Linked DNA regions of Alkalilimnicola ehrlichii MLHE-1. The protein of the gene in region 1 interacts with the protein of each later gene in a pairwise test. Links are inferred from orthologs where the notes say so. Each region holds a gene or a part of one and is shown in the gene's direction. Other genes may lie near its edges.

Region 1 (7,645 bases):
TGCTGAATACGCCGCTAGCGAAGCGCGACCAACCGCTCGAGATCCTGCGGACATTGCACAGCTTCGACCCCTGCCTCGCCTGTTCTACCCATGTGATGGGCGATGACGGCCGGGAACTCACCCGAGTGAAGGTGCGCTAAGCGGTGTATGGAGGGCCCCGGGCGGGGCCTCCTGGGAGGATAGAGTTATGGCTACAGCAGAAGAAGAAGTGAAAGGTGGCACATCAACAAAACAGGAGAAGTGGAAGGAGCTTTACGTTTATGAGGCCCCATTGCGTCTGTGGCATTGGGTGAATGCACTTTGCATCATCGTTCTGATAGCGACGGGGTATCTTATTGCCCATCCCCCGGCGAGCCGGCCGGGGGAAGCGATTGATAATTACCTGTTGGGTTACATCCGATTTGCCCACTTTACCGCCGCGTACATATTTGCGATCGGCTTCCTGGGGCGGATTTATTGGGCCCTGGTGGGTAATGAGCATGCGAGGCAGCTCTTTAAGTTGCCGCTCTACCGAGGGAGCTGGTGGCGCGAGGTCGGTAGGGAACTGCGTTGGTACCTGTTCTTGGAGCGGGAACCCAAGAAGTATGTGGGCCACAATCCTCTGGCACAACTCGCGATGTTTCTGTTCATGACCCTCGGTTCAGTATTCATGATCTTTACAGGCTTTGCTCTGTATGCCGAGGGCGCGGGCCAAGGAAGCTGGCAGGACGCCCTGTTCGGGTGGCTGATCCCTCTCTTTGGGAATACTCAGTTGCTGCACTCATGGCACCACCTGGGAATGTACTGGATCGTGCTCTTTGTGATCGTCCACATTTACGTGGCGTTCCGAGAGGACATTATGTCGCGGCAGAGCATCATCAGCACGATGGTCAGTGGCCACCGTCTGTTCAAAGACAATCGGCGCGATTGAGTTGGGCACTCTGTTGCCGGGCTCGGCGTGGGGTCCGGCAGAGAATCGGAGGATGTGAACCGATGGGACAGGAACCAGACATTCTCGTGTTGGGCATCGGCAACCTGCTCTGGGCGGATGAGGGTTTCGGTGTGCGTGCCGCAGAGGCGCTGGCGGCGGAGTATGACCTGCCGGAGGATCGGGTACGGCTCCTCGATGGCGGCACCCAGGGGTTGTATCTGCTGGAGTACGTGACGGCCGCACACCGCCTGCTCGTATTCGATGCGGTGGATTACGCCTTGCCGCCGGGCACCCTCAAGGTGGTTCGTGGTGCGGATGTTCCGAAGTTCATGGGCGCCAAGAAAATGAGCCTTCATCAGACAGGCTTTCAAGAGGTCCTCGCAACGGCGGACCTCTTGGGTCAACTGCCTGAGGCCCTCGTATTGATCGGGGTTCAACCCGAGGAGCTGGAGGATTACGGCGGTAGCCTTCGGGCGAGTGTCAAGGCCCGGGTGCCGGAGGCACTGGCGATTGCGTTGGATTGCCTTCGCGAATGGGGGGTATCGCCCGCGCCGCGCTGCCGGTCCGCCAGGCCGCGGCTGAACGATTCCGCTCTGGATATGGCCCGCTACGAGGCGGATCGGCCGGATGAGGGGGCAGCCTGCCGCTATGGTGATCCGCGTGTTCTGGCCGTTAGGGGGCAAGCCTGATGTGCATTGGCATACCGATGCGGGTATTGGAGTGTCACGGTACCTGGGCGCTCGCAGAAGGTTGCCAGGGTGTGGCTCGGGTGGACCTGATGCTGGTCGGCCCGCAGCCTGTGGGTAGCTGGCTGCTGGTGCATATCGACACGGCACGGGAGGTCATCGACGGGCAGCGCGCCGCAGAGATCGCCACGGCACTGGAGGCGCTTGAGGCAGCGCGTGCCGGTGTAACAGTTGCGGGCCTGTTTCAGGATCTCGAAGGACGTGAGCCGCAACTGCCGGCACACCTCAGGCCGCAGGATGACGGCGACGGAAGTCAACCTGAAAGCGCTCAACGACATAGTGTTGGAGGCAAGATTTATGAGCCAAATCCTGCTGGATCAACTGACTGAGGAGCATGGCCTGCCTCGGGTCAATGAGGCCGGGGTGGAGGAGTGGGCAGAGCAGGCCGGCGAGGCAATGTTGTTGCTGGCCGGAGATCCCGGGCGTGTGCGGGAAAGCGGGGATTTTGCGGTGGTGTTGCCGGAACTCCTGACGGCTATGGGAGGGCGGCTGCAGGCCGCCGTGGTAAGCCAGGATTCGGAAAAGGCTGTCGGGCGGCGTTTCGGTGTGCGCCGGTGGCCAGCCCTGGTGGTGCTGCGTGATGGGGGCTACCTGGGTTGTATCGAGGGTATGAGGGACTGGTTGGTCTTCCTCGAAGAGCTGAATCGATTGCTCGAGGGGCCGGTACGTCGGCCACCGTCGGTGGGTATTCCTGTAAGTGGCGGGGCCTCATCGGCCACCGGTTGCAATTCATAGGAGGCGTTATGTCGAACCAGGATGGGCATGTGGAACACCCCCTCTCCGGCCCCGCGGGCAGCGGCTTTGAGGAGCCAGGGCTGGATTATCTGCCGATGCCAAAAGGGATGGGCACATTCTCCCCGGCGGTGCTCCCCGATCCCGAGGTGCTGAGCGACCGGGAGGGGACCCTGCGTTGCCTGGAAAGCGTGATCGCCGGGGCCCGGCGCTGGCAGCCGGATGAGCGGAACATCCATCTCGATGTATCGACGCTCTCCGACGCGGAACGCAGACTACTGGATGAGGTACTTGGGGATGGCGAGGTCAGCGCACGCCTTCCGGGGCATGGTGTGGTCGCCCAGGAATCGGTGTTTGCCGGTGTCTGGCGGGTTGCGGATGCGGCGGCTGGGAGAGACCGCCTGGAGATCGGGCCGGTGCCGGATTGTTTGCTGAACGCCTTCGCGGAAGCCTCGCCGGCGCCGCGGTTACCGGAGCAGTGGCCGGAAGGTGTAATGAACGCGCCCGGCGTCCTGAGCGAGCTCACGGAACATCTTGATGTTCTATCGAACAACGGGCGCCATGTCATTAATCTCAGCCTACTGCCCTTGACGCCGGAAGACCATGAATGCCTGGACGAGGCGCTGGGTCGTAGTGAGACCGCGGTACTGTCGCGGGGATACGGGAACTGCAGGGTGACCGCCACGATGACTGCCGGAGTCTGGTGGGTGCAGTACTTCAATTCAGTGGACGTCCTCATCCTCAACACCCTTGAGGTCGTGGCTGTGCCGGACGTGGTTTGTGCAGCACCCGAGGATATTGCTGACAGCGCTGATCGAGTGGCTGAAGTATTGGAGGTGACGCGATGACCCCCACCTTCGAGGGCTCCTACTTGGGGGACGCCAGCCGTATCGCCCCAGAGACGCGCATGGAGTGCAAGATCTGCTGGTATGTCTACGATCCGGAGGAAGGCGACCCCGAGTCCCAGGTTGCCGCAGGCACGCCATTCGCCGACCTGCCATCTGACTGGGTCTGTCCCGTCTGTGAGGGGGCACGGGAACAGTTCATGGTGGTTCCGGACGACTTATGAAGGATCCGGCGATGAATCGCGACACGTGGCTGACGCAACAAGTCCGGCTACTGGAAGCGGCATTCCACCGTGTTCAGGCTGAACAAATGGCTGAGATAGCCCTGGCCAATCCGGCACTGACGGTCGAGGCTGTGGGATTCCATCGTTACCAGGGGCGACCGTTCGGGGCACTGCTCAGTCCTTGGTTCCTCAACCTGATCCTTATGCCCGGCGAAGGCGAGGACTGGGAACAACTGCCCGAACGGAGCGAGCAGCATTGGGCCCTGCCGGCGGGCGTTTACTTGTTTCATGTTTGCAGGGCGGCCGGCATCGGCACCTTTCAGGCCTGTTCCATTATGTCGCCCGTTGAGCGGGTGGAGGACCAGGACAGCTTTCGGATGGTAGCGGAGGCGGCCTTGCGCGCGGTATGTCGTCCGTCGGGTCATAGTCGCCGGGCCGTGCTGACGGGCCGTTTCGACGATGAGGGGCGCTGATGTCTTCGGGCGCGGAATTGGTGCTGCAGCTTCATCGGCGGCGCGGTCGGATCAACGAAGTCGTTCTGCAGGGACGGCGTCCACCTTGGGTGGGTGACCTACTGCGGGGTTCGGCCGCCGGCTATGTGCCGGGGCGCATGCGGCTGCTGTTCGGTGTGTGCGGCGAGGCGCAGGCAACCGCTGCGCGCGCGGCGCTGGCGGGTGCGGGCGTGCAGCGCGGTGGGGGGGCGGGTGTCCAAGAGCACCCCGGTGTTCTGCTGGAGTGGATCCGCGAGCACCTTTGGCGGCTGGGGCTGTGTCTGCCTCGACAGTTGCTGAAGGGCACGCCGGCAGGGCTTAGCGAAGCCAACAGGGCCTTGCGGGGGGTAATGTGCGCGGTGGGTGATGACATAAGGGGGCGCGACGCCGCCGTAAACCGGCTGGAGTCTGCCTTGTTCGAAATCGTGGGGACCTCGGTACTGGCCGACAGCGCCGACGTCGATAGCTGGCTGGATTGCTGCGATAGCGAAGTGGCGGCGGCGCTGCGCTGGGTGCGTGATGAGGTGCCGCAGGGCTTTGGTGTGGCTAGTTTGCCGTCGTTGGAGCCGGCTGGTTTACGCGCCGTGGGCGACTGCTTGCAAGGTTCACGCGACCTTGCGGTATGGCCCCTCGACCCGCGAGACGAGGCAGGCGAATCCGGCACGGCCCAGGCTGGGCTACGGGAGACTGGACCCTTCGCCCGCCAGCGGGCGAACCCGGCACTCCAGGGGGTGCTCGCCCGCCATGGCCCGGGAATCCTGCCCCGCCTCTTGGCCGCGGTGCTGGAACTATTGGTTCTGCCCGGCCGCCTGCGCAATGCCCTACGGGCAATAGGCGTTGAACCTGTTTCCGAGGAGGTGGGTCAGGTCACGGGCACCGGCTGTGGCATCGTGGATACGGCCCGCGGTCTTCTGCTGCATTGGGTGCGGTTGCACAGGGGCCAGGTCGCGGATTATGCCGTTGTCGCCCCCACCGAATGGAACTTTCATCCCCGGGGTGTCTTGGTGAGCGGGCTTCGTGAGCGACCAGGCGGAGGCCCGGCGGAGGGGGTCCGGCGGCTTGCGGAACTGGCAGTGCTGGCTCTGAACCCCTGTGTCGGCAGCCGGGTGGAGGTCCACTGATGCATGAGATGTCGCTTTGTGAGGGGATTCTGCAAATCCTGGAGGAAGAGGCGCGTCGTCAGATGTTCAGTCGGGTGCGGACGGTTCGCCTGGAGGTGGGGGAACTGGCCGGGGTGGAGCTCGACGCAATGTATTTCGGTTTTGACGTCGTTTGCCGCGATACGCTTGCGGACGGGGCGCGACTTGAGATTGTTCAACGACCAGGGCAGGCATTCTGTCTCGGATGCGGGGAAAGGGTCGCCGTCAGGCGCCGGTTTGATGCCTGCCCTGATTGTGGCAGCTATCAGTTGCAGGTGATTGGTGGCGATGAACTACGGATCAAGGATCTGGAGGTGGACTGATGTGTACGGTATGCGGTTGCGGGGCTGATGAGACCCGCGTGGACGGTGAAGTGACCCACCACCATGGTCACGACCCAGCCGATGAGCCGCGGGGACATCCTGTTGCTGCCGCGGCTGCCGGGCTTGCGGTGGATGCCCCGAGCGATGGCGCTGACGGTGCTCAAGCGCACCATGCGCACGCACCCGGGATGAGCCCAAGCCGCATGGTGCGCATCGAGCAGGACATCCTCGCCAAGAACAATCGCTATGCAGAGGCCAATCGTCAGCAATTCCGGGACCGGGGCCTTTTCGTACTGAATCTGGTGTCTAGTCCCGGCTCAGGCAAGACCACGCTGCTCACGGCCACGATCCGTGCGTTGCGGGAGCGGTTGCCGGTGGCGGTGATCGAGGGCGATCAGCAGACGGATCATGATGCGGCGCGGATCCGGGCCACCGGTGTGACTGCAGTCCAGGTGAACACCGGCAAGGGCTGCCATTTGGACGGTCACATGGTGGGGCATGCGCTGGAGCGTATCCCGGAGCTGCAGGATGGCGTCCTGATGATCGAGAATGTCGGTAACCTGGTCTGTCCTGCCGCGTTCGATCTCGGAGAGAACCATAAGGTTGCGGTCCTCTCCGTAACTGAGGGGGAGGATAAACCGCTTAAGTATCCTGATATGTTCGATGCGGCGGATCTGCTGCTGCTGAACAAGATTGACCTGCTACCCCACGTTGACTTTAACGTTGAGCGCTGTCTGAGCTATGCGCGACAGGTGAACCCCGACATCCAGATCATGCAAGTCTCGGCCCAAAGCGGTGAAGGGCTTGCGGAGTGGGTTGGTTGGGTTGAGCGTGGTGTGGCTCGCGCCAGCGCAGCTCGCGAGGAAACGGTGGCGACGCTGCGTAATCGGGTGGCGGCGATGGAAGCGGAGTTGCGCCGTCTTCGGGCTGCGGGTGCGGGTCGGTGAGATGAATGCGGTCAGCCGGCATTCGGTGCCCAAGCGTCTGGCAGTCCGCGTATGCGGCCGGGTCCAGGGTGTGGGCTTCCGGCCTTTCGTCAAGTGCCTTGCTGACAGCTGCAACGTTAGTGGTTGGGTCCGCAACGATGCGGGCGGCGTCAGCCTGGAGGTCCAGGGAGGCGGGTCGCAGCTTGCCCGGTTTATGGTGGCTCTGCGAGAGCAGGCACCGCCCCTGGCCCGCATCGAGGCGGTGGTAGAGAACCCCTGCCCTTTGCAGCCCCGGGAGCGTGGGTTTCGTATCCGGCCCAGCAGCGGCGGTGCGGTGGCAACCGAAATCACGCCGGATGCGGCGGTTTGTGATGCCTGTCTCGAAGAGCTGTTCGATCCGGCAGACCGGCGCTACCGTTACCCTTTTATCAACTGCACCCACTGCGGCCCACGGTACACACTCACCTCCGGACTGCCCTACGACCGGGTCCGGACCAGCATGGCCAAATTCCCCCAATGCCCCCGGTGTCTGGCGGAGTATGAGGACGCCGGCGATCGCCGGTACCATGCCCAGCCGAATGCCTGCCCGGAGTGCGGCCCCAGTCTGCAACTACTTGACGGTGACGGACATCCGCTGCCCGTGGGGGACGTACTTGCGGCCACGGTCGACCGGTTGACCAGCGGACAGATCCTCGCGATCAAAGGGTTGGGCGGCTTCCATCTCCTGTGCGATGCCGGAAACCCGGAAGCTGTTGCGCGTCTGCGGACCCGCAAACGGCGGTCCGAGAAGCCCTTCGCCGTCATGGTCCCCGGCATTGAGGCAGCCGAGAGGCTGGTACGACTGGCCCCAGGCGAGCGCCACCTGCTGGCGGGCGTCGACCGTCCAATCCTGCTGGCTGGGAAGCGTCCCACCGTGGATCGGCAACTGCCTGGCGTGGCGCCAGGGATGCCTTGGCTGGGCGTGATGTTGCCGTATACGCCTTTGCATTACCTGCTGTTTCACGAAGCCGCCGGACGCCCGATGGGATTGGCTTGGTTGTCCGGCACCGGGCAGCCGGTGTGGGTCTGTACCTCCGCCAACCCTGGCGGAGAGCCTCTGGTCACGGATAACCAGGACGCTGTGCGCCGTCTTTCTGGCCTGGCGGATGCGCTGCTGGTGCATGACCGGGACATTCTGGTGCGTTGCGACGACAGCGTGGTTCGTCAGGCAGAGGGACGGGCCGTGTACCTTCGCCGTGGCCGGGGGGTCACCCCATCGCCGATCCGATTGCCCCGTGGCGGGCCGCCGGTCCTCGCTACCGGCGGCCAT
Region 2 (15,924 bases), 1.3 Mb from region 1 along the record:
GGATCCGCGCAGGCACCCGGAGGCGCGGCTGATCCGCGAGGCCTCGGCCGAGGATCCGGGGCTGGAGCGGTACTGCGGCAGTGGCGGCGGCGCGTTGGGGCGGGGCGGTATGCTCACCAAGGTGCAGGCGGCGGCTCGCGCGGCCCGCTCGGGGTGCATCACCGTGATCGCCTCGGGGCGCGAGCGCGACGTGCTCGCCCGTATCGCTGCCGGTGAACGCCTGGGCACCCTGCTGTACCCAGAGCGCGAGCCGGTGGCGGCCCGCAAGCAGTGGCTCGCCAGCCATCTGCGGCTGCGCGGCCGGCTCTGGCTGGATGAGGGTGCGGCCCGGGTGCTGCGCGAGGCGGGGAGCAGCCTGCTGCCGGTCGGCGTGACGCGGGTGGAGGGTCGGTTCTCCCGCGGGGAGATGGTGGCCTGTCTGGCGCCTGACGGGCGGGAGGTGGCCCGGGGGCTGGTCAACTACAGCGCCAAGGAGGCGCGTCAGATCCTCGGGCGGCCCAGCCGGGAGATCCAGTCCATCCTGGGCTACGTGGATGAACCGGAGCTGATTCACCGGGACAACATGGTGGTCACCGCCGACGGCGGCTGAGCCGGTGCTTCGGCCCCTTGTGCCCGCGGCGCGAGTCCTGGCCGCGGATGGGGTCCGTCATTCGCCCACGCAGAAAACGCCGGCCCCTGTTACCGGGTGCCGGCGTTGTCAGTGGCCGGCCGGGCAGGGTGCCCGGTCGGTTCAGCCCTGCAGGTTGCGCAGGTGCTGGTTGAGGCGGCTCTTGTGGCGGGCGGCCTTGTTCTTGTGGATCAGGCCGCGGGTGGCCATGCGGTCGATAACCGGCACGGCGACCTTGTAGGCTTCCTCGGCCTGCGCCTTGTCGCCGGCCTTGATGGCGTTCACGACGCGCTTGATGTAAGTGCGCATCATCGACCGTTGCGACTGATTGTGCTTGCGACGCTTTTCCGCCTGGCGGGCGCGCTTCTTTGCCGAAGGGATGTTAGCCAAAGCTCGACTCCTGGTTGAATCACTGCAGTGCGAACGAAAGGCCGGTAATATGCGCACCCTACAGCGCAATGTCAACCCTGTTCACCCGGATAAAAGGGGCCGCATGGAAGAGCCAGACACAACCCGGAGCCCAGGGGCATGAAGGCGGGGATGTTCCGCTCGGTCTTTACCTTCGGATCGCTCACCATGGTCTCACGTGTGCTGGGCCTGGTGCGCGACATGGTGGTGGCCGGGGTGTTCGGTTCGGGGCCGCAGACCGACGCCTTCATCGTCGCGTTCAAGATCCCCAATTTCATGCGCCGGCTCTTCGCCGAGGGCGCCTTCTCCCAGTCCTTCGTGCCGGTGCTCTCCGAGTACCGGACCAAGCGCCCGGACGAGGTGGGTGCGCTGGCGGCGAATACCCTGGGAGTGTTGGCGGCGGTGTTGCTGGTGATCACCGCCCTGGGCGTGGCGGGCGCGCCCTGGGTGGTCACGCTCTTCGCACCCGGGTTCAGTAACGAGCCGGAGAAATACGGCCTGGCCGTGGAGCTGCTGCGCTGGACCTTCCCCTACATCCTGTTCATCTCCCTCACCGCGGCGGCCGCTGGCATCCTCAACACCTGGGGCCGGTTCGGGCCGCCGGCCTTCGCGCCGGTGCTGCTCAATCTGTGTATGATCGGCGCCGCCCTGGGTATCGCGCCGCTGCTGGAGACGCCTATCCTGGCCCTGGCCGTCGCCGTGCTGGTGGCGGGCGTGCTGCAACTGCTGCTGCAACTGCCCTTTCTGGCCTCCATCGGCATGCTCCGCCGGCCCCGTTTCGGCTGGCGCCACCCCGGTGTGCGCCGCATCATGCGGCTGATGGCACCCGCCGCCTTCGGCTCCTCGGTGGCGCAGATCAACCTGTTGCTGGACACGGTGCTGGCCTCCTTCCTGATCACCGGCAGCGTGACCTGGCTCTATTTCTCCGACCGTTTGGTGGAATTCCCCCTCGGGGTGTTCGGGGTGGCCCTGGGTATGGTGCTGTTGCCGCGCCTGTCGGCGGAGCACGCCGCCGCCAGTCCGGAGCGGTTCAGCCAGACTCTGGATTGGGGGCTGCGCTGGGTCCTGGTGCTCATTGCGCCGGCCACGGTGGGCCTGTCGGCCATGGCCCTGCCCATCATCGCCACCCTCTTTCATTACGGCCAGTTCGTCGAACTGGATGTGATGGCCGCTGCCCTGAGCTTGGCCGGGTACAGCCTGGGCCTGTTCGGTTTCGTGCTGGTCAAGGTGCTGGCGCCGGGGCACTTCGCCCGCCAGGATATGCGGACACCGGTGCGCTGCGCGGTGATCAGCCTGCTCTGCAATATGGTGCTCAGCGTCAGTGCGGTGCTCTGGCTCCATGACACCGGGGTGGGGCACGTGGGGTTGGCGATGGCCACGGCGGTTGCCGCGTGGGTCAACGCGACCCTGCTCTATCGCGCGCTGCGGCGCAGCGGCCACTACGCACCCTGTGCCGGCTGGAGCGCCCTGGGCCGGCGGGTGGGCCTGGCCACCCTAGTGATGGGGGCGGTACTGCTATGGCCGGCCAGTCAGCCGGAGCAATGGTTGCAGGCCGGTGTCACCGAGCGGGTGCTGCGCTTGAGTGGGTGGCTGCTCCTTGCCGCTGCGGTCTATTTCGCCGCCCTGCGCCTGTTCGGGTGGGACTGGCGATCCATGAAGGAGCCGCCGGGCGCGGAGCGCGCAGGCTGATCGCACACCTTGTATAATGGCGGTTTTGCGAGCACTCCCCCGGTATGGAACTGGTACGCGGCCTCCACAATCTGCAGCCCCGCCACCGCGGGTGCGCGCTGACCATCGGCAATTTCGATGGCGTGCACTTAGGCCATCAGGCCATGCTCGACACCCTGGGGCTTGCGGCGCAGCGCTTGGGTGTACCGCCGCTGCTGCTTACCTTCGAGCCGCACCCGCTGGAGGCCCTGCGCCCGGAGCAGGCGCCCACGCGCATCACCCCCCTGCGCGACAAGCTCGCGGCGTTGGCCGAGACCCCGCTGCAGCGGGTGGTGGTGGCACGCTTCGGCGCGGCCCTCGCCGGCATGTCGGCAGAGGCCTTCGTCGACGAGCTGCTGATCGGCCGGTTGGGCGTGCGCCACCTGCTGATCGGTGACGACTTCCGCTTCGGCCGCGCCCGCCGGGGCGATTATGCCATGCTGGCCGAGGCCTCGCGCCGGCACGGCTTCGAGCTGGACCGCCTGGAGACCCTGGCCACCGAGGACGGTGAGCGCATCAGCAGCACCCGCGTACGTGCCGCCCTGGCTGCCGGTGACCTGGGTGAGGCCGAGGACCTCCTGGGCCGCCCGTACACCCTCTCCGGCCGGGTGGTGCGGGGTGATGCCATCGGCCGGCGGCTTGGCTTCCGCACCGCCAACATCGCCTTTCGCGCCAACCAGCGGCCGGCCCTGGGGGGCATCTTCACCGTGAGTGTGGAGGGCGTGGCCGACCGGCCGCTGCCCGGGGTGGCCAATGTCGGGACCCGCCCGGCGGTGGGGGGCAAACGGCACCTGCTGGAGGTGCATTTGCTGGACTGGCAAGGCAGACTATACGGCTGCCATCTGCAAGTGCGATTCCTCCAGCGGCTGCGCGAGGAGTGGCATTTCGACTCGCTGGATGCGCTCAGCGCCCAGATCGGCCGGGACGTGGACCAAGCCCGGGCCCTGTTCAATGACAACCCTCTTTCCGATCCGACCCCAAGGACCGCGACGTGAGTGATTACAAGCACACCCTGAACCTGCCGAAGACCGGCTTTCCCATGCGCGGCAATCTGGCCAAGCGGGAGCCGGAGCGGCTCGCCGGCTGGTATCAGACGGACCTTTACGGTCGCCTGCGCCGCGAGCGCGCCGGCAAGCCCCGTTTCGTGCTGCACGACGGCCCGCCCTACGCCAACGGCGACATCCACATCGGCCACGCGGTCAACAAGATCCTCAAGGACATCATCATCAAGGCGCGCAGCATGGACGGCTACGACGTCCCCTATGTGCCGGGCTGGGATTGCCACGGGCTGCCCATAGAGCTGATGGTGGAGAAAAAGCGGGGCAAGGCGGGCGCCAAGGTGAGCCCGCGGGCCTTCCGCGACGCCTGCCGCGAGTTTGCCGCCAGCCAAGTGGACGGCCAGCGCGAGGATTTTAAGCGGCTCGGCGTGCTTGGTGACTGGGACAACCCTTACCTCACCATGGATTACCGCACCGAGGCGGATATCCTGCGTGCCCTGGGGCGGATCATCCAGCGTGGTCATGTCACCCGAGGCTTCAAGCCGGTGCACTGGTGCGCCGACTGTGGTTCCGCCCTGGCCGAGGCCGAGGTGGAATACGAGGAGAAGACCTCGCCCGCCATCGACGTGCGCTTTGCCGTGCTGGAGCCCGAGGAGTTGGACCGCCGGGCCGGACTCGGGGGCGAGGCGGCCGCGGCCGGCCGGGTCGCCATCCCCATCTGGACCACCACCCCCTGGACACTGCCCGCCAACCAGGCGGTGGCTTTGCACCCGGAGTTGGAATACGTCGTGGTCGCTTTCGACGACGAACTACTGGTGCTGGCGGCCGAGCTGGTGGAATCGGCCATGGCCCGTTACGAGGTGGACGACTACCGGGTCGTCGGCCGTTGCGACGGCGCGGTGCTCGAGGGCCTGCGACTGGCGCACCCCTTCCTGGAACGCGAGGTGCCGGTGATCCTGGGCGGGCACGTCACCACCGACGGCGGCACCGGGGCGGTGCACACCGCCCCCGGGCATGGCCAGGATGACTACGTGGTCGGCCAGCAGTACGACCTGCCCACCGACAACCCGGTGGACGGCAACGGGGTTTTCCTCCCCGACACCCCGTTCTTCGCCGGACAGCATGTCTTCAAGGCCAACCCGAAGGTGGTGGACCTGCTCGCGGAGCGCGGCGCGCTGCTGCACCACGAGCCCTACCGCCACAGCTACCCTCATTGCTGGCGCCACAAGACCCCCATCCTCTTCCGGGCCACGCCGCAGTGGTTCATCAGCCTGGACAAGGCGGGCATGCGTGAGCACGCCATGGCCGCCATCAAGGGGGTGAGCTGGCATCCGGAGTGGGGGCAGGCCCGGATCGAATCGATGGTCAACGGCCGGCCGGACTGGTGCATCTCCCGCCAGCGCAACTGGGGTGTGCCCATCGCCCTGTTCGTGGACAAGCGCAGCGGTGAGCCCCACCCGGAGAGCGAACGGTTGATCGAGGCCGTGGCCCGGCGGGTGGAGGAGGCCGGGGTGGACGCCTGGTTCGAGCTGGACCCCGCCGAGCTGTTGGGCGCTGACGCCGAGCGCTACGAGAAGGTCACCGATATCCTGGATGTCTGGTTCGACTCCGGCGTCACCCACGCCACGGTGCTGGAGCGCCGGGACGAGCTGCAGGTGCCCGCCGACCTCTACCTGGAGGGCTCCGATCAGCACCGCGGCTGGTTCCAGTCCTCGCTGCTCACCTCGGTGGGGGTGCGCGAGACCGCGCCCTACAAGGGGGTGCTTACCCACGGCTTCACCGTGGACGAGAAGGGCCACAAGATGTCCAAGTCCCGGGGCAACGTGGTGGCCCCGCAGAAGGTCATGGATACCCTGGGGGCGGATATCCTGCGCCTGTGGGTGGCCTCCTCGGACTACTCCGCCGAGATGGCCGTCTCCGACGGCATCCTCAAGCGCACCGCTGACGCCTACCGGCGCATGCGTAACACGGCCCGCTTCCTGCTCGCCAACCTCAACGGCTTCGAGCCCGCCGAACACGCCGTGGCCCCCCCGGATATGCTGCCCCTGGACCGCTGGGCCGTGGACCGCGCCTACCTGCTCCAGCAGCAGGTGCGCGAGGCCTACGAGCGCTACGAGTTCCACCGTATCTATCAGATGGTGCACAACTTCTGCGTGGTGGACCTGGGCGGTTTCTACCTGGACGTGATCAAGGACCGCCAGTACACCACGAAGCCCGACAGCCTCGCCCGCCGCTCCTGCCAGACCGCCCTCTGGCACGTGGCCGAGGGCCTGGTGCGCTGGCTTGCGCCCATCATCTCCTTCACCGCCGAGGAGATCTGGGAGCACCTGCCGGGCGAACGCAGCGACTCGGTGCTGCTTGAGACCTGGTACGAGGGCCTGTTCCCGCTCGATGACAGCGACCCGTTCGGGCGCGCCTTCTGGGACGACGTGCTGGCGGTGCGCGCCGGTGTCAACCGGGAGCTGGAGCAGCTTCGCAACGACAAGGTGATTGGCGCCAGCCTGCAGGCGGAGGTGCAGCTCTTCTGTCCGCCGGAGCTCAAGGCCAAGCTCGACCGGCTGGGCGACGAGCTGCGCTTCGTGCTGATCACCAGCGAGGCGCGCGTGGAGGATCTGGAACGGGCCCCGGTGGAGTCGGTGGAGGTCCCCGGTGAGAATGGCCAGGGTTTCCGCCTCTTCGCCGCAGCCAGTCAGCACCCCAAGTGCACCCGCTGCTGGCACCATCGCCCGGATGTGGGCCACCATGCGGATCACCCGGAGCTGTGCGGCCGTTGCGTGAGCAACGTCGACGGCGAGGGTGAGACCCGTCACTACGCCTGAGCGAGGTCGCATGAATCCGTGGATCGGCCTGGCATTCGTCGTGCTGCTGCTGGATCAGGCCAGTAAGCTGGCCGCCGAGTACTGGCTGGTCTACCACCAGAGCGTGGCGCTGCTGCCGGTGCTTAACCTCACCCTCAGCTATAACCCCGGGGCGGCCTTCAGCTTCCTGGGCGAGGCGGGGGGTTGGCAGCGCTGGTTCTTCTCCGCCATCGCCCTGGGGGTGTCGCTGTACATCCTGTGGTGGCTGCACCAGATCCGCGGGCGCCGCCATTTCCTGGCCTGTGGCCTGGCCCTGGTGCTGGGTGGGGCGGTGGGCAATTTGATCGACCGGCTGGTGCACGGCTACGTCATCGACTTCATCCATGTCTATTGGCGCGACTGGCACTACCCCATCTTCAACGTCGCCGACATCGGTATCACTGTCGGGGTGGTCATGGTGATGGTCTACATGATCTTCCTGGAGCCCAAGCAGGCGTGAGCACACGCCGTTGCCGCAGGGCCCCAATAGCTGACAAAATAGCTGCGAAATCCAACCAGGTGTCACCGCCATGACCCAAGTCCTGCTCGCCAACCCCCGCGGCTTCTGTGCCGGCGTCGACCGCGCCATCGACATCGTCGACCGGGCGCTGGAGCTCTTTGGCGCGCCCATCTACGTGCGCCACGAGGTGGTGCATAACCGTTACGTGGTCAACAACCTGCGGGACAAGGGCGCGGTGTTTGTCGAAGAGCTGGACGAGGTGCCGGACGGCGCCACGGTCATCTTCAGCGCCCACGGCGTCTCCCAGGCCGTGCGCCGCGAGGCGGAGCGCCGCGGGCTGCAGGTCTTTGACGCCACTTGCCCGCTGGTCACCAAGGTGCATATGGAGGTGCAGAAGTACGCGCGGGAGGGGCGCGAGGTGGTGCTGATCGGCCACGCCGGCCACCCGGAGGTGGAGGGCACCATCGGCCAGTATGAGCGCCAGGGGGGGGCCGGCGGCGACATCTACCTGGTTGAGAAGCCCGAGGACGTCCAGGCGCTGGTGGTTCGCGACCCGGACAGCCTCGCCTTCGTCACCCAGACCACCCTGTCGATGGATGACACCGCCAACGTCATCGACGCCCTGCGCGAACGGTTCCCCAACATCACCGGCCCGCGCAAGAACGACATCTGCTACGCCACCCAGAACCGGCAGGATGCGGTCAAGCAACTGGCTGAGCAGGTGGACCTGATGCTGGTGGTGGGTTCACCCAACAGCTCCAACTCCAACCGCCTGCGGGAACTGGCCGAGCGCAAGGGGGTCGAGGCCCACTTGGTGGACGGCCCGGAACAACTCCAGCGGGCGTGGCTGGAGGGCCGCCACGCCATCGGCGTCACCGCCGGCGCCTCGGCCCCGGAGGTGCTGGTGCGGCAGGTCCTGGACCAGCTCCAGGCCTGGGGCGCCCGCCCACCGGAGGAGGCGAAGGGCATCGAGGAGAAAGTGGTGTTCTCGCTGCCGCGGGAGCTCCGCGACTCGGCATAACCACGGTGCATCCCTGCCCCTCCGGTCATCGCGACGGTCGAAGGCTTTCCCCGTCATCGCGAGCCCCCGCCCCGCTGCGCGGGCGCGAATCAGGGAAGAACGGCGGGGCTGCCATGGCGAGGGCCGCGGGTTTTCGGTCGTCATCGCGAGGGGGGGCGCCCCACCCGTCATCGCGAGGGCCGAAGGCCCGCGGCGATCCAGGGCGGTAGACTGCCACGTCGGCTTCGCCTCCTCGCAGTGACGGTGGGGGTGGGGCCGCGCTCGCAGTGACGGTGGGTGCGGGGCACCACCCCCGTCATCGCGAGGAGCGCAGCGACGCGGCGATCCACACCCCGCCATGGACTGCCGCGCCCCTGCGGGGCTCGCAGTGACGGTGGGTGCGGGGCACCACCCCCGTCATCGCGAGGAGCGCAGCGACGCGGCGATCCACACCCCCGCCTGGACTGCCACGCCCCATGGGGGCTCGCAGTGACGGGGCAGGGTCTCGCCGGCTGTCAGCCAACTACCAGCAGGCGTCCGGCCCACGCTCTCCGGTATGCGTCAGAAACATCGTGCCGTCGCAATCTGAGTCATCGCGCCCGCTCACCTTGTCAGCTTCGAGTCGGAAGCCCTGATTGTTGTTCTGTAACGACACGTCCACCTCCCAAAGCCCTTGGTCAGACGTGAGGTTACCCGGTACCGAGTACTCGTTGTCCCGGGTGTACATCCGCTCCATGCGCTGCGCCACACTCATCAGCGCGGCCTGGCCATCAGAGCGCTCACCGCGGATCACCTGATTGGTGTACAGCGGATAGGCGATCGAGGCCAGGATGCCCACAATGACCACCACGATCATCACCTCGATCAGTGTGAACCCGCTGTTTCCCGGCCGTTTTGCACGCATACCCTTATCCTCGTCCGCCGTCCCCGCCGCTGGCCGCGGCGATGTCTCCGACTGATTGTCACCAGCTTCGCCCGCCGACCGCGCGCTTTTCATCCGGCAGCCGACGGTTGGTCGCCATCCCCTGACGAGCGGCGGCCCGCAAGCTCGCCTCAGCCGCCCGTTCTACGCTAGTCTTCGGTCTTATGGGGCAGGGATTGCCCCGTCGCCGTCCGTTAGCAGGCCGGCGGGCGTCACCACGGCGCCACCCACAATAGCCATGGAGGGTTTCATGTTACACCAAAAGGGATTAACCCTGGTTGAACTGCTGATTGTCCTGGTCGTCACGTCCGTGCTCCTGACCCAGGCAGTGCCGGCCCTGAACGGCGTGATCACCAGCCTGCGCCTTACCACTGCCGCCAACGACTTCATCAGCGCCCTGCACACCGCCCGCAGCCAGGCGGTTCGCTCCAATACCGTCACGGTCTTGTGCCCGGCCGGCCAGGATGGCGCCTGTGACGAGGACGGCGAATTCTCCCAGGGCTGGCTGGTCACCGGGGATGCCAGCGACCCGTCCGCCACCCACCGGCTGTGGTCCGCCCCCGGGCCGGAAATCCAGGTCAACTTCCCGCAGGACGGCCTGGCGCGGTTCAGCGGTGATGGGATCCCGCGTCAGGCCGGCGGGGGCTTCCTGGCCGGCACGGCGGTGTTCTGTCTCAACGGGCAGTCGCGGCGGGTGATCCTGTCCCGCAACGGGCGGATCCGGACGGTGACCACGGAGTGCTGAGGCCGCCCGGGACCGCTCGTCGGCGGATGGACGCCGCCAGTCGCGGCGCCCGCGCCTGGCCTACCCAATAGCCCTTATGCTTTAAGGCATGAAAAGGTCTAACGGTTTTACGCTTATCGAGTTGATGATCACGCTGGTGGTGCTGGCCGTGGTCGCGGCCATCGCCGCCCCGTCGATGCAGCGGATCATGGCGCGTAATCAGCTCACCACCGCCGCCAACGACATGGTGACGGCGTTGACCGTGGCGCGGAGCCAGGCGGTGCGCGAGGGCAGCCCCTGGACGGTGACCATGTCCGGAGATGCCGAGAGCTGGCTGCTGGTGGATGCCGACAGTGGCGGGTCGGACCGGCAGCGGCGCTTTTCGCGCAATGCCAACGTCGCCGTCGACAGCACGGCCGATGTCACCTTCGATCCCCGTGGCCGGCCGGATCCAAGCGCGACCTATCACTATAGGCTGAGTCACACCGGTACCGGCGTTGACCCCCGATGCGTGGAGGTCCGCCGGAGCGGACAGGTTGGGGTTGTCGATTGCGAGGATGAGCCATGAGATCAGCCATCCATTCAACCACAGGACCGCGGCGCCAGGGCGGCTTCACCCTACTGGAGGTCCTGATCGCGCTGGTCATCATTTCCGTCGGGCTGCTGGGCGTGCTGGCGCTGCAGGCCAATATGCTCAGCTACAGCCACAGCGCCTACCTGAGCTCTATGGCCAGCGTACAGGCGCTGGACCTGGAGGAGCGGATGCGGGCCAACCGGGGTGCGGTCGTCGACGGGGATTACGACTTCTCGGACTTCGCTCAGATCAGCACCGCCAATCCGGATGCTTGCGAGGGCGGGTTGGCCTGTAACGAGGCACAGCTTGCAGCCAACGACCTGGCCCGCTGGGCGCGGGCCACTCGGGGCCTCTTCCCGGGCACGTTGGAGGCAGAGCTGAGCCACGAGGGTGCCAATACCGATGATCTGCTCTACCGGCTGACCCTGGAGTGGACGGAACGGGGCAGGGGGGGAGATCCGGATGACGACCGCATCGATTTCGATTACTGGTTCCGGTTGTAGGGGGCTGTGATGACGAACGCCCTGAATCAACGCCAGCGCCTGCAGCGGGGTGTGACGCTGGTGGAGCTCATGGTCTCGCTGCTGATCGGCAGCATCATCCTGCTCGGGGTGGTGAGCCTCTTCGCCGCCAGCCGGCAGACCCAGGAGACCCAGCAGCACATCAACCGGGTGGCCGAGGATGCCCGCTTCTTCACCGAGTTCATCGCCCGGGATATTCGCATGGCCGGTTACGCGCCGGATGATTGCAAAGCCGATACCGGACTGGAGGAGAAGGATACGATCGAATGGGATGCCAATGACAGCGAGCTCACACTGCGGTACTGCGACGATGACGGCGGCTGGGATGTGGTGAAGGCCATCTATAAGTTCGCCGGCGACCGGGTAAGGTTCAGTGACGATGGCGGCACATTGAACCCGCTGGTGGACGGCCTGCGGCTGGAGGGCATTGCATTCGGTGTCCGGCAGGGCAGCAATTTGACCTATCAGAGTGCCCCGGGGGATGCCACTGACGTACGCACCATCCGCCTCACCTTCACTCTATGGGGCGAGGAAACGCCCGGTGTGGACGAGGATGACCGCGCGATCCCCTGGATTGAGTTCACCACGGCGGTACGCAACCACACATTCCACCCGCTGGGCAACGACTAGGAGCTTCGGCCGATGGTGACACCCGCACAGCACCCCACAAGCCCACCACTGCAACGGCAGTCCCCGTCACAGGGGGGCGCCGCGCTGGTCGTGGCCCTGCTGATCCTGCTGGTGCTCACCGTGATTGGCATCAGCACAGCGGGCGTCACCCTGTTGCAGGAGCGGATGGCGGCCAATACCAAGCAGCAGACGGCTGCGTTGTTCGCCGCCGAGTCCGGTATCGCAGAGGTGCTCTGGTGGCTGGAGCGACCGAACAATCCCCTGACCTGCGAGACCAATATGCTCTCGGGGACCCCGGGTGGGCGCTTCACCCGTTTCCAGGTGGACTGCACGGAGGTGCTGCCCGGCCAGCTGGGTGGCTGCGGCCCCGGGGCGGATGCCTGCTACCGGCTGCTGAGCACTGGTGATCACCTGTCAGCCGACGGCGAGGTGCAGGCCCGGCGGCGGGTGGAGACCCTGGTCGGTATTGCCCCCGGGCGCGATTTCGGTGATGTGGCCGACGCCGCCGTGAGCTGTTTCGGGGTCAGCATTAGCTGCTCGGTCAACGCCGGCGGCTCACCCGGCAGTGTGGACGGGCGCGACTACCCCGTTCCCGCCGACTTCGAATGCGAGGGGGCGGGTTGTCGAACCAGCCTCGACCCCGATCGGAACGCCGAGGGCACAGTGGACAAGACCGGCGCCCGGCTTTGGGGAGACGGCGAACTGGCGGGTGGCAGTAATCAGTACGCCGGCAACCCGGCCAGCGAGATGATCTCTGAGCCCTTCCAGGCTGAGAGTGCGTGGAATGCCTGGTTCGACGCCTGGGTGGAGATCAGCGATGCCCTTGGTGAACCCGCAGTGGTGACCGGGGCGGTCAACCAAACTGGCGAGCTGGGCACCCGCACCAGTCCGCAGTTCAGCCGCCTTGCCAGTGGCTCGAGTGTCGCCGGCAACCTGTCGGGTGCCGGGGTGCTGGTGGTGGAAGCGGGGGTCAGCTTCGAGGGCACCATGAGCTACGAGGGCCTGGTGATCCTGATGCCCGGCGCCAGCCTGAACACCGGCAACTCCACCTTCTACGGCGCCGTCATCGGACTGGACGGTCAGGTCCTTGATGACCCTTCGGGGACGGGCTCGACCGCCATCACCATCTCCGGGAACGGCGAGATCCGGTTCAGCAGCCAGGCGCTGGACAACGCCCGCCGGCTGCTCGGTCCGGCGGGTGTCGAGGTGCTGTCCTGGCGGCACCTTTAACGGAATCCGCCGCCGGGCCATCCCGGCGGCAGGCAAAACGGCCCTAAGTGCAGGAGCAACCCATGGACACCATGAGGCACGAGACAAGACCCGGCCAGCGCCGCGAGGCAGGCTCCGCCCTGATCCTAGCGATGCTCATCCTGTTGGTCCTGACCGTCATCGGCATCTCCGGCGCGAACCAGGCGATGCTGCAGGAGCGTATGGCCAGCAATTCGAAGCAGCAGACGGATGCCTTGTTTGCAGCGGATAGTGGAGTGGCTGCTGCACTCAGAGAACTGCATGAAGCGGGTGCCGGCATCGACTGCAATGCAGCGGAAGGATTAATCGATGGATTAGCTGGCACTGTCGGAGAGCACGGAGAGTACAACTTATCTCTATTGACTCCGTGTGACGATACACACTCGGATTTCGAGGCGTGGTTAAATGTCCGCAGCGAGGGGAGAGTGTCAGGACAGGCTGGATCAGTACGGCGTGTAGACTTTGAGCTTTTCGTCCCGGCCCCAGTGTATACCGATGACAACCATCCTGCATTTGATCGTGGGATTTTTGCGGATGGCAAATTCGTGCAGAATGGCAAGTCTTACTATCTTACCGGTGTCCACTCCAATACAGCGATCGATTTCGCTAATCCTAGTACAGTAGAGGGGCTCGTATCTGTTGCAGGGGATGGGGCTGTTCATGGGGCTGGGTTAGAGGAAGGGGACTTTCTTAGAACCGACGTTTTGGACGTTCCGCGCGTCGAGGATTTCATAGCCGAGTTTGTTGAAGGTGGAATGGTTCCACCAGATGATGAGCCGAACTCTGAGGTCCGTTTTGGTGAAGAGCATTGTGACGCATTATCCAGTGGGGTGGACCGAGAAGATAATCCGACAGGCCATATAACCTATTATTGTGAAGGGAATGTGGAGGTTGGAGGTAGTTTCAGTGATGTGACGATTATTGCGACCGGTGATTTGACTCATAATGGTGCTGCGCAATACTCGGCGGAAGGGGAGTCGAATACCGCATTTATTGCGCAAGGAAATATGGAGTTTAATGGAAAGACGGGGCCAAGTACGGCGACCTACTGGACTGATGGGGACTTTGTTCACAACGGTTCTTCCGATATTTCAGGGTCAGTCGTTGCCAGCGGTGAGGTGGTGTTCAATGGAGGGTCAAGTTTTGTTGCTGAGGATGTGTCGAACCCATGGTTGCCGCCAGCCGAGGATGACGATGAGGACAATCTTGCTTTCGCTGGTTATTGGCGACAGACCACAGACTAGGTGACTATGTTAAATCGTCATTCCCTGTTTTATGTGCGCGCTCATTATTTTTCCTGGGGCCGGCCGACTGTTTTGCAACGTAATAACGGTTGATCCCATGTTGAAACGCCCCATTTCATGGCCTCGTGCTATGGTTGGCGCGTTGTCCGCCTCGTAATTGCTGTATTGCGCGCGGATTCCTGCCGGCGGGGTTATCTCCCCCGCCCACACGGTCTCAATACTCCCCACATTGATCGCCCCCACCAGCACCACCGCCATCGGCCCTCGGTCGGTGTCGAAAATACAGGCCACCCGCTCGTTGCGCGCAAACAGCTTAGGCACTGTACGCACGGTAAAGGGCGCCACGCTGAACAACCGCCCCGGTATATGAATCATCTGCCGCAGGGTGCCGGTCATCGGCATGTGCACCCGGTGGTAGTCCCGCGGTGACAGGTAGATGGTCGCAAACCAGCCATCCCGAAACTCCTCCGCCAACGCCTCATCACCTCCCAGAAGCTCGGCGGTGGTGAAGCTGTGGCCCTTGGCCTGGAAGATCGTGTCCCTCTCAATGGGCCCCATCTGGCTGATGGTGCCGTCCGCCGGTGACAGGATGGCGTCCGGGTCGTCCGGCAGCGGGCGGGCCTCGGGCTTCAGGGCCCGCGTGAAGAAGGCATTGAAGGTGGGGTAGGCGGTGGGGTCCTCCTCCAGTGCCTCGCTCATGTCCACCTTGAACACCCGGATGAAGGCCTTGATCAGCAGGTTCTTGAACCACGGCGTCTCCACCCGGACCGCCCAGTGCACCATCCGCGAGATGGCGTGGTGGGGCAGGGGGTAGAGCAGTGCGGCCTTCAGGTGGTCCAACCCGGTGGCGGGGCTTTCGTCTCGGTAAACACTCATCCGCGGTGGCTCTCAGGCAGTGGCGCGTGGCACGGTGGCCAGAGCATACCGGAAAAGCGCCCCAAGGCGGCAGGCCGACGCCAATATGACGGGTGATATACTCCTACTTATGCGATTGACCAGCCAACAGATTGCCACGATCAGGAAGGCTGTGGCCGAACAATTGGGCGAGGATGCGCGTGTGCGGCTCTTCGGTTCCCGTGTGGATGATGCGGCGCGGGGCGGTGACATTGATTTATTGGTGGAGACAGACCGTATACTGGCCAATCGCCCGGCCGAGGCCAGCCGGCTGGCGGCCAAGCTGCAGCTTGCCTTAGGCGATCAACGCATCGACGTGCTGATTATAGACCCCGCCACGCGTATGCAGCCTATTCATAAGGTCGCTCGAGAAACAGGGGTGGCGCTTTGACGCTTAGACCTGCAAGTGATCGGCTGATCTTCCTGCTGGATACCGTCCGGCGGGAGGGCGAACACCTGATACACACCACTCAGCGACTGCTACCCCATCCTGTGGACACCACCTGGGTTGCGGGCCTGGAGGAGGACCCGGATCGAGCGGAGCGCCTGGATGCGTTTGTCGCCCGTTTTTCCAGGATGCAGGATACGCTGGGGGATCGATTGCTGCCGGAACTGCTCCGGCAAATGCTGGAGACGCCAGGCTCCGCTCTGGATAACCTGAATCGCCTCGAGAAGCTCGGCTTGTTGGCGTCTGTGGTCGATTGGGTCGAGGCACGTAATCTCCGTAATCGGCTGGTTCACGAGTATATGCGTGATGCTGAGGAGTTCGCGGGCGCCGTGAACCGGGCACGGGAACTCGTGCCGATGTTGATCAACACGTTCAATACCATAAACCGGTACGCGCGAGAACACTTTTCCGGCCAAGGCTGGCCCGGGGAACTCAGTGGGCCCAGCTACCCCTCGTGATAGGCGCGCATCTGCCGGAAATCCGCCACGATACTCTCCGGTGCGTGGGGGTAGGGGAAAATGGCCTGTAGGTGCCCCCCGGGGTTGATCAGCAGGAACTGCGCACTGTGGTCGATCTGGTATTCCCCGCCGCCCGTGTCATGCCGGGCGTGGACGATGCCCAGGTTGCGGGTGAGCACCTCCACCTTGTCCATCTCGCCGGTGACGCCCAGGTAGTCCTCACCGAACCAGCCCACATACTCCT

Evidence for each region.
Region 2: the proteins of MLG_RS10290 (region 1) and ileS interact in binary tests that used the Escherichia coli proteins (3 or more experiments, as listed by UniProt). The link is inferred for Alkalilimnicola ehrlichii MLHE-1 from one-to-one orthologs.

Annotation. Positions count from the first base shown.
Region 1 is NC_008340.1:2,290,992-2,298,636, reverse strand. The notes cover bases 1-2,785. They hold MLG_RS10290 (HyaD/HybD family hydrogenase maturation endopeptidase), read left to right. Parts: upstream 1-972; coding sequence 973-1,599; downstream 1,600-2,785. Other genes in these bases: MLG_RS10280 (hydrogenase expression/formation protein), read left to right, coding at 2,400-2,785; MLG_RS10285 (thioredoxin domain-containing protein), read left to right, coding at 1,954-2,391; MLG_RS15200 (HypC/HybG/HupF family hydrogenase formation chaperone), read left to right, coding at 1,599-1,985; cybH (Ni/Fe-hydrogenase, b-type cytochrome subunit), read left to right, coding at 188-910; MLG_RS10300 (nickel-dependent hydrogenase large subunit), read left to right, coding at 1-140. Also shown: more of MLG_RS10280, read left to right, coding at 2,786-3,236; MLG_RS10275 (rubredoxin), read left to right, coding at 3,233-3,457; [NiFe]-hydrogenase assembly chaperone HybE, read left to right, coding at 3,469-3,930; MLG_RS10265 (nickel-dependent hydrogenase large subunit), read left to right, coding at 3,930-5,069; hydrogenase maturation nickel metallochaperone HypA, read left to right, coding at 5,069-5,410; hydrogenase nickel incorporation protein HypB, read left to right, coding at 5,410-6,357; carbamoyltransferase HypF, read left to right, coding at 6,359-7,645.
Region 2 is NC_008340.1:963,264-979,187, forward strand. What follows is about bases 3,314-6,739. They hold ileS (isoleucine--tRNA ligase), read left to right. Parts: upstream 3,314-3,713; coding sequence 3,714-6,539; downstream 6,540-6,739. Other genes in these bases: MLG_RS04400 (bifunctional riboflavin kinase/FAD synthetase), read left to right, coding at 3,314-3,717; lspA (signal peptidase II), read left to right, coding at 6,550-6,739. Also shown: proB (glutamate 5-kinase), read left to right, coding at 1-589; rpsT (30S ribosomal protein S20), read right to left, coding at 731-997; murein biosynthesis integral membrane protein MurJ, read left to right, coding at 1,136-2,704; more of MLG_RS04400, read left to right, coding at 2,749-3,313; more of lspA, read left to right, coding at 6,740-7,017; ispH (4-hydroxy-3-methylbut-2-enyl diphosphate reductase), read left to right, coding at 7,088-8,038; MLG_RS15835 (type IV pilin protein), read right to left, coding at 8,541-8,921; MLG_RS14720 (GspH/FimT family pseudopilin), read left to right, coding at 9,190-9,684; MLG_RS14725 (GspH/FimT family pseudopilin), read left to right, coding at 9,773-10,231; type IV pilus modification protein PilV, read left to right, coding at 10,228-10,740; MLG_RS04440 (PilW family protein), read left to right, coding at 10,750-11,388; MLG_RS14735 (pilus assembly PilX family protein), read left to right, coding at 11,401-12,618; MLG_RS15080 (pilus assembly PilX family protein), read left to right, coding at 12,681-13,880; asd (archaetidylserine decarboxylase), read right to left, coding at 13,890-14,756; MLG_RS04455 (nucleotidyltransferase domain-containing protein), read left to right, coding at 14,866-15,165; MLG_RS04460 (hypothetical protein), read left to right, coding at 15,162-15,680; MLG_RS04465 (SCO family protein), read right to left, coding at 15,668-15,924. UniProt on the Escherichia coli protein: Catalyzes the attachment of isoleucine to tRNA(Ile). As IleRS can inadvertently accommodate and process structurally similar amino acids such as valine, to avoid such errors it has two additional distinct tRNA(Ile)-dependent editing activities.